Regions from separate parts of the Providencia sp. 6390 genome, predicted to be linked through region 3. Evidence: predicted binding sites of a transcription regulator. Region 3 holds the regulator's gene; each other region holds the start of a gene.

Region 1 (2,212 bases), on a different contig from region 3:
GTTAAAATACGCATAAACCCAGCGAGTACCACTAAATCAGGGTGGTAGTTATCGATCATTGCCATGAGAGCAGCATCATATTGTTCGCGACTAGCAAACTCTTTTGCACTTAATGATAAGGCAGGGATCCCTGCCTGTTGTGCACGCACCAACCCGTATGCATCGGGTTGGTTGCTGATTACGGCAACAATTTGTGCTTGAAGGCCATTAGCTGTTGCATCAATCAGTGACTGTAAATTACTACCACTGCCTGATATAAGGACAACAATTTTCTTCATTAGCGGATAACAACCTGCTCTTCACCATTAGGTTGTGTTGCAATAGCACCGATTTGCCATGCTTTTTCACCTAATCCGTTCAGTAAAGTTAATGCAGCTTCAACCTCGCTTTGTGGAAGGGCGATGATAATACCAACACCACAGTTAAAGGTACGGTACATTTCATGACGGCTGACACTGCCTGCCGTTTGCAGCCAATCAAATACTGCCGGCCATTGCCAGCTGTTTTCATCAATTTGTGCTTGGGTGTTTTCAGGAAGTACGCGAGGGATATTTTCCCAGAAGCCGCCTCCAGTAATATGGGCGATTGCATGAATATCACATTTTTCAATCAGTTCTAGCACGTTTTTAACATAAATACGTGTTGGTGCTAATAGGTGGTCAGCTAATGATTTTCCTTCAAGCTGAGTTGCCTCTGGGTTGGTTTTGCTGACTTCAAGGATTTTACGTACCAATGAGTAGCCATTTGAATGAGGGCCGCTTGAGGCTAACGCGATCAGCGCATCGCCAGCACTGACTTTGCTGCCATCAATGATTTCTGAGCGTTCAACGACACCAACGCAGAAACCAGCAACATCATAGTCTTCACCATGATACATACCTGGCATCTCAGCCGTTTCACCGCCAACCAGTGCACAACCTGATTGTTTACAACCTTCTGCGATACCCGTGATCACACTGGCAGCGGTATCAACATCCAATTTACCTGTTGCGTAATAATCTAAGAAAAACAGTGGCTCAGCACCTTGTACAATTAGGTCATTGACGCACATAGCAACTAAGTCAATACCGATAGAGTCGTGACGTTTTAAATCCATTGCAAGGCGTAGTTTGGTACCCACACCGTCTGTCCCTGAAACTAAAACAGGTTCACGGTATTTTTGTGGTAGGGAACATAATGCACCAAACCCCCCCAGTCCTCCCATAACTTCTGGTCGGCGAGTCTCTTTGACCACACCTTTAATACGTTCAACCAATGCGTTACCTGCATCAATGTCAACACCGGCATCTTTATAGCTGAGAGAGGTTTTATCAGTCACTACGGCCCCCAAGGCAATTGTGTTTTAGAAAAATAAACTTCAATAGAGAATATTCTAACAGGCTAAGCAAACGTTTGCGATAGCTTTATTCAGGAATTAGGTCTAACATAAAAAAGCGCTATTTCTGATTGTTTTGACATCAATCAAACCGAACCTAGTGGCATCTCGGGTAAAAAGAGGTATAATCCCGCGATTTTTTTGTGCGCTGGCGTCTAAAATAGTAGGAGAATCCCATGAAGATCGTTGAGGTAAAACACCCTCTCGTTAAACATAAACTCGGCCTGATGCGAGATCATGATATAAGCACTAAGCGCTTTCGTGAACTGGCCTCAGAGGTTGGTAGCCTACTGACTTATGAAGCAACTGCTGACCTAGAAACTGAGAAAGTGACTATAGAAGGTTGGTGTGGTCCTGTAGAAATAGAGCAAATTAAAGGGAAAAAAATCACCGTCGTTCCTATTCTACGCGCAGGTATTGGCATGATGAATGGTGTTCTGGAAAGCATTCCAAGTGCGCGTATTAGCGTGGTGGGTGTTTACCGTGATGAAGAGACCTTTAAACCTGTTTCTTACTTCCAAAAATTAGTTTCAAACATTGATGAACGTATGGCACTTGTGGTTGACCCAATGTTGGCAACTGGTGGCTCGATGATTGCAACTATTGATCTGTTGAAAAACGCAGGTTGTAAATCTATTAAAGTATTAGTGTTGGTTGCAGCGCCTGAAGGTATTGCTGCGCTAGAAGCTGCTCACCCAGATGTTGAATTGTATACCGCGTCTATTGATAATCATTTAAATGAAAATGGGTATATTGTTCCTGGGCTAGGTGATGCTGGCGATAAGATATTTGGTACTAAATAAATAATTAGCCGACTTTAGAAGTCGGCTTTTTTTT
Region 2 (2,212 bases), on a different contig from region 3:
AAAATACGCTGCTTTTGCATTAGGTTTAACGGGATGGCAGTCGATGAGATATGTGGTGTTGCCGCAAGCCGTGAAAATTGCCATGCCACCGTTATTAGGGCAGTACATGAATGTGGTAAAAAACTCATCATTAACCATGGCAATTGGCGTTGCTGAGCTTTCTTATGTTTCACGTCAAGTTGATAGTCAAACTTTAAAAACCTTTACTGCTTTTGGTATCGCAACCGTATTGTATATTGCCATCATTGCGGTGATGGAAGCTTGGGGGCAGTGGCGTGCACAACGTAATTTAACGGTGGGAGCGTAAAATGGATTTTTCTGTTATAGAACAAAATTGGCAGTATCTGTTGTTCGGTACTTTCCCTGATGGGCCAATTGAAGGTGCGTTGCTAACGTTGATTATCAGCCTGATAGCCGGTGTTGCATCGATTATACTTGGCACGCTTGGTGGTGTTGCTTTGGCAATGTTGCGCGGCTTTTGGATGAACTTATTTGCTGCATTTTTAGGTTTTTTCCGTGCAATACCCGTCATTATGTTGATTTTTTGGACCTATTTCTTATTGCCTATCGTCTTTGGCACCGATATTCCAGGTATTACATCAGTGGTCTGTGCGTTAGCTTTGATTACGTCCGCTTACCTCGCTCATGCGGTAAAAGCAGGTATCTTAGCAATTGGTCAAGGGCAGTGGCAGGCAGGTTTATCGTTAGGGTTCAGTCGCTGGCAGGTGTTGTGGCAGATTGTTTTGCCTCAAGCACTGCGCATGATGGTGCCATCATTTATTAATCAATGGGTGGCGTTGATTAAAGATACTTCTTTGGCTTATGTGGTGGGTGTGGCTGAATTATCATTCTTAGCCAACCAAGTGAATAACCGTGAAATGGTTTATCCAATGGAAGTATTTTTATTCGTTGGATTTATCTATTTCGTGATGTGTTTGACGCTAGAAATCGTGGCTAACTTTGTTGCGAAACGATTAAGTCGTCAAAATCAATCCAAAGCATCATCCGTAAAACGCTCCTTGTTGTTTTGGCGGCGACAAAAACTATTAGCATTATCTTAATAAGATATTTATGGCGGCGTTGAGTGGTCGCCATAAAAATTTCTTTTTTTTCCATATCTTCCGATTCATCTCGTTGTATCAGTCAGTTAGCGCATTTTCTTTGGCTGTATTTACGCAAACGTTTTCTTTTTTGCATTTTAACGGTAACACTCTTGTTTTGTTTGTTGTAGGATAGGGCGAAAAAAACTTTTTTTGGGCGCTATATCTCATGAGTAATCAATCTTCTGGCTCTGTGCAGCAGCAGGGTCTGTTTCAGCGTGTTTTTAAATTACAAGAACACGGCACAACGGCAAGAACAGAAGTCGTTGCAGGCTTCACTACATTCCTCACTATGGTTTACATTGTCTTTGTTAACCCGCAAATTCTCTCAGTCGCAGGTATGGATATTAAAGCAGTATTCGTGACCACATGCTTAATTGCGGCGATTGGCAGTATTTTAATGGGGCTACTGGCAAACCTACCTATCGCTGTTGCACCGGCAATGGGGCTGAATGCCTTCTTTGCGTTTGTGGTGGTTGGTGCAATGGGCTACTCATGGCAAGTTGCGATGGGGGCGGTGTTCTGGGGTGCGGTTGGCTTGTTTATTTTAACCTTATTCCGTATTCGTTATTGGATCATTGCCAATATCCCATTAAGTCTGCGTGTGGGTATTACTAGTGGTATCGGCCTATTTATTGCCATGATGGGGTTGAAAAACTCAGGTATCATCGTTGCAAATCCAGATACCTTGGTCTCTATCGGTAACTTCACTCAACATAATGTCTGGTTGGGCGCACTTGGCTTCTTTATCATTGCTATCCTCGCTGCGCGTAATATTCATGCAGCGGTTTTAGTATCGATTGTGGTCACCACATTGATCGGTCTTGCATTAGGGGATGTACAGTTTAACGGTATCTTCTCTTTGCCTCCGAGTATTACAACGGTGGTTGGGCAGGTTGATATTATGGGTTCGCTGGATCTGGCGCTGTCTGGGGTGATTTTTGCCTTTATGTTAGTTAACCTGTTTGACTCCTCAGGCACCATGATTGGTGTGACAGATAAAGCCGGTATTACTGATGCGCGCGGTACTTTTCCACGCATGAAACAAGCTTTGTATGTGGATAGTTTAAGTTCAGTTGCAGGCTCTGCAATGGGTACTTCATCAGTGACAG
Region 3 (2,212 bases):
CCTCTAACGCAGCAACACCAATCTCTGGTGATGATAAGCCTGTGCTGACTGTTGATATTTGGGAACATGCTTACTATATTGATTACCGTAACGCGCGTCCAAAATATTTAGAAAACTTTTGGTCACTCGTGAACTGGAAATTTGTTGAAGAAAATCTCGCTTAATTGATTTTATCAACATCAAGGGCGAGCGATGCTCGCCCTTTGTGATCTTACCTTTGATGACTAAAAGGCAAAACTAAAAAATATGTACCGCAAATGCGATGATCACTGCCAAAGAACCTATTGCTGCCAATAATCCGAATTTAAAATCTGTATCCATGAGTTCCTCTCATCATAACGAACAGTTAACCCGCCATTTGACCCTATATTGTATAAGGTTAAATAAGTATGACATGACGATTTATAAAAACCAGTGTCTATATCACAGGTTATAACATCAATTATTTCTTTTGTTTTTGCGCTAGATCAGACAAAATCCATAACAAATCGCTAAATTATTGCCAGTTAAACGACTATGCCTCAATATGCTGGTAATTTTTAATAAGTATTCATAACAAGACCGATTATTGGTCAGGAGTTTTTTTCCCCCATGGCAACGATTAAAGATGTGGCGAAGCGCGCTAGTGTCTCCACCACAACCGTATCCCATGTAATTAATAAAACGCGCTTCGTAGCCGATGATACTAAGGCTGCTGTTTGGGCCGCGATAAAAGAACTCAACTATTCGCCAAGTGCTGTTGCTCGTAGTTTGAAAGTTAACCATACCAAATCGATTGGGTTACTTGCCACATCGAGCGAAGCCCCTTATTTCGCAGAAGTTATTGAGTCCGTGGAAAACAGTTGTTATGAAAAAGGTTACACCCTTATTCTTTGTAACTCACATAATAACTTAGGCAAACAACAAGCCTACCTGCAAATGCTTGCTCAAAAACGTGTTGATGGCCTTCTAGTAATGTGCTCTGAGTACCCAGAAAAACTCATTAATATGTTAGAGGATTACCGCAATATTCCAATGGTGGTCATGGATTGGGGAACATCACGCGGTGACTTTACTGATAGTATTATTGATAATTCATTTCATGGTGGCTACCTTGCAGGTCGGTATTTGATTGACCGAGGCCACCGAGATATCGGTGTGATCCCCGGTTCACTTGAACGAAACACCGGTATTGGTCGTCTCACTGGCTTCCAAAAAGCCATGGAAGAAGCCAAAGTCACTTTACGTGATGAGTGGATTGTTCAAGGGGATTTCGAGCCAGAATCAGGCTATAAAGCCATGATGCAGATCTTGAGTAATAAGCAAAAACCAACTGCTGTTTTTTGTGGCGGTGATATTATGGCTATGGGTGCTATTTGTGCTGCTGATGAGATGGGGCTGCGCGTTCCACAAGATATTTCGATCATTGGCTATGATAACGTACGTAATGCACGCTATTTTACCCCTGCTCTCACGACTATCCACCAACCAAAAGAACGCCTAGGCCAAATGGCTTTTACTATGCTACTCGACCGTATCGTCAATAAACGTGAAGATGCACAAACCATTGAAGTACACCCACGTTTAGTCGAGCGCCGTTCTGTAGCTGATGGGCCATATATCGATTATCGCCGCTAATTATTATGGCGCTAACCACTCAGCGTTGAGAGTTTCACTGTCGCCAAGGTATTCAAGCAACCAACTCAACGCTGGTGATGTATTCTTTTCAACCCACGTTAAGCAACAAGGGCTTGGCGGAAAAGGTTGCGACAGTTGTAGTGGAATCAATTTACCTTCTGCACAATAAGGAGCTGCTCGATGTTCAGGAACCATTCCAACACACAGTTCATTAACAAGGCAGGCCATGCCATCTTCCCAATAAGGCACGACAAGGCGACGCTGGTTATCTAACGCCCATGTATCTCTTTTGGGGAGGCTCCTTGAGGTGTCTTCAAGACATAAGCTTGGATAATCACGCATCTGGTCATCCGCTAGCTTCCCTTCAAATTGTGCTAATGGGTGATTCGGCGCGGCGACACACCACCATGACATAAACCCCATATCTCGAAAACTGTAACGTTCGCCAATAGGGGAAGCCCGCGTTGCACCAATTGCCACGTCAACACGACCATCCGCCAAAGCATCCCACACGCCATTAAAGACTTCAGGGTGAATATATAATTCAATATCAGGGAAATGACGATAAAAATCTAAGATCAATTGCTGCGTCCGC
Region 4 (2,212 bases), on a different contig from region 3:
ACAGGCTAGCACTACGTGCTGCATCATAAAGAGGCATAAAGCCAGACAATAGATGAGAAGTGATAGTGGCAACCCAATAATAGAGTGGAGGCTTCTCCATAAAGGGTTCACCCGCATTAGTTGGCACTAACCAGTTACCAGTTTCAAACATGGTTTGAATAATACCGAAACTGTAGTTTTCATCTTGTTTCCACGGAGTATGCCCATAAATACCCGGCAAAAGGTAAATAATGAGAAAACCAACAAATAAAACGAGTGATATTTTTTTAGGTAATAATAATTTTTGCATTATTTCTACGGTGAATATTTATTCGCGATTAATAGTTTCTACTTAAATTGAATTATAACCTAGTGAAATTAAATTAAAGCTCAACAATAAAAATTTTAATATTATGAAATGAAAGTTTAATTTCAATTTGATTTTTCATGAATAGATTATAGAGTGACAATGCAAGATACTTAATAATAAATGCCATTTATACTCGGCATACTTCAAATTGCAGCGCTTTTCGTTGAGGTATAAGTGACTGCACTCAGCTAGCCGAGTCACAGTGTTTATCTATGCTCCCCGACTATCTTCGCTTGTCGCCTACCTGCAATTCGAATTATTTAGAGTATATAAAATTGAATTTATAATAATTGGAATTTAATGTTTATGGTTTTTAATATAATGACTCTTCCATTATAACAAAGTATTTATTAACTACACTTAAACGAAGTATTAAATTGATGCTGAAATTAAATGTTACTCTTATTTAGTCGATTAATTAGCTGCTATGTATGACTTTTTTAAATATATTCGTCAACTTTAAATTGCAGCGCCTTGCGTTAAACTATGGTGATTACATTCATTCACCATTTGTGCCTAGTGACTCACTCACTTGCCGCTTAGCAGCACCTTGAATCATTTTGAGTATATGATGATATTCAGTGCTTATCTTAGAAATAAAGGTTAAAAATTTTACTTAAGTTGCCTGCAACCTGTACCATCACTCGACTTAACTCGAAAACACTTGATCATTACGCCTATTTCGATTGATAATTGCACGCTTCACAATCCGCCGTTCCTTATCAATAAAGCCAAACGATTGCGTAACGAATATTTCACTAAGATAATGTCTTAATGGATCGTTCTATTTTAAATAGGTAATCGTTTTCGTCAGTGGGGATGGTCGCTTTTAGTCATGTTTAGCAGGGGTATCTCCATGTCTGGCCAACAGGCTTCAACCAATTGTAAGTTGGATAAATATTTTAAAATTTCAGCGCGCGGCTCCTCCGTTCGCCGTGAAATCATTGCTGGGTTAACCACCTTTTTGGCAATGGTCTATTCCGTCATCGTTGTGCCTGGGATGCTAGGGCAAGCAGGGTTCCCTCCTACCGCTGTGTTTATTGCGACTTGCTTAGTGGCTGGTTTTGGTTCATTACTCATGGGGTTATGGGCTAACTTACCGATGGCGATTGGCTGTGCAATTTCATTGACCGCATTTACTGCATTCAGTTTGGTATTAGGCCAGCAAATTAGTATTCCAGTAGCCTTAGGCGCTGTATTCTTAATGGGCTGTTTGTTTACTATTATTTCTGTTACAGGTATCCGTAGTTGGATCCTACGCAATATGCCAATGGGTATTGCGCATGGTACAGGTATTGGTATTGGCTTGTTTTTATTGCTAATCGCTGCAAATGGCGTCGGTTTAGTGGTTAAAAATCCGAATGCAGGCCTGCCTGTGGCACTTGGCGAGTTCACTTCTTTCCCTGTCTTGATGGCTCTCGCTGGTTTGGCTGTGATTTTTGGCTTAGAGAAACGCCGTGTACCGGGTGGCGTGTTGTTAGTGATTGTTGCAATTTCAATTATTGGGTTAATTTTTGATCCCGCAGTGAAATATCAAGGTTTCTTTAAGCTTCCTTCGCTGGGCGAAGATGGCTTATCACTGATCTTCAATATGGATATCATGGGGGCCTTACAACCGATGGTTTTACCAAGCCTATTGGCGTTGGTAATGACAGCGGTATTTGATGCAACTGGCACCATTCGCGCCGTTGCTGGTCAAGCTAATCTGTTGGATAAAGATGGCCAAATCATTGATGGTGGTAAGGCTTTGACTGCAGACTCTGTCAGCAGTATTTTTGCAGGGGCAATCGGTGCTTCTCCAGCCGCTGTGTATATTGAATCCGCAGCAGGTACTGCCGCAGGTGGTCGCACAGGTTTAACTGC

The links. The regulator PurR, encoded in region 3, represses purine synthesis genes. The targets are predictions, from matches to a motif close to CANGCAAACGTTTGCNTG.
Region 1: the regulator PurR is predicted to act here: its motif matches at 1,382-1,399, upstream of purM (phosphoribosylformylglycinamidine cyclo-ligase).
Region 2: the regulator PurR is predicted to act here: its motif matches at 1,173-1,190, upstream of AC3Z9T_RS18380 (NCS2 family permease).
Region 4: the regulator PurR is predicted to act here: its motif matches at 1,078-1,095, upstream of AC3Z9T_RS17315 (NCS2 family permease).

Annotation. Positions count from the first base shown of each region.
Region 1 covers NZ_JBYVYL010000001.1:599,821-602,032, forward strand. Annotated here, with positions in the region: gene purN (phosphoribosylglycinamide formyltransferase) at 1-278, opposite strand, end outside; gene purM (phosphoribosylformylglycinamidine cyclo-ligase) at 278-1,318, opposite strand; gene upp (uracil phosphoribosyltransferase) at 1,552-2,178, shown strand.
Region 2 covers NZ_JBYVYL010000010.1:80,929-83,140, forward strand. Annotated here, with positions in the region: gene AC3Z9T_RS18370 (amino acid ABC transporter permease) at 1-307, shown strand, start outside; gene AC3Z9T_RS18375 (amino acid ABC transporter permease) at 309-1,061, shown strand; gene AC3Z9T_RS18380 (NCS2 family permease) at 1,270-2,212, shown strand, end outside.
Region 3 covers NZ_JBYVYL010000004.1:322,942-325,153, reverse strand. Annotated here, with positions in the region: gene sodB (superoxide dismutase [Fe]) at 1-164, shown strand, start outside; gene cydH (cytochrome bd-I oxidase subunit CydH) at 238-321, opposite strand; gene purR (HTH-type transcriptional repressor PurR) at 592-1,617, shown strand; gene punR (DNA-binding transcriptional activator PunR) at 1,621-2,212, opposite strand, start outside.
Region 4 covers NZ_JBYVYL010000009.1:44,986-47,197, reverse strand. Annotated here, with positions in the region: gene AC3Z9T_RS17320 (ArnT family glycosyltransferase) at 1-289, opposite strand, end outside; gene AC3Z9T_RS17315 (NCS2 family permease) at 1,206-2,212, shown strand, end outside.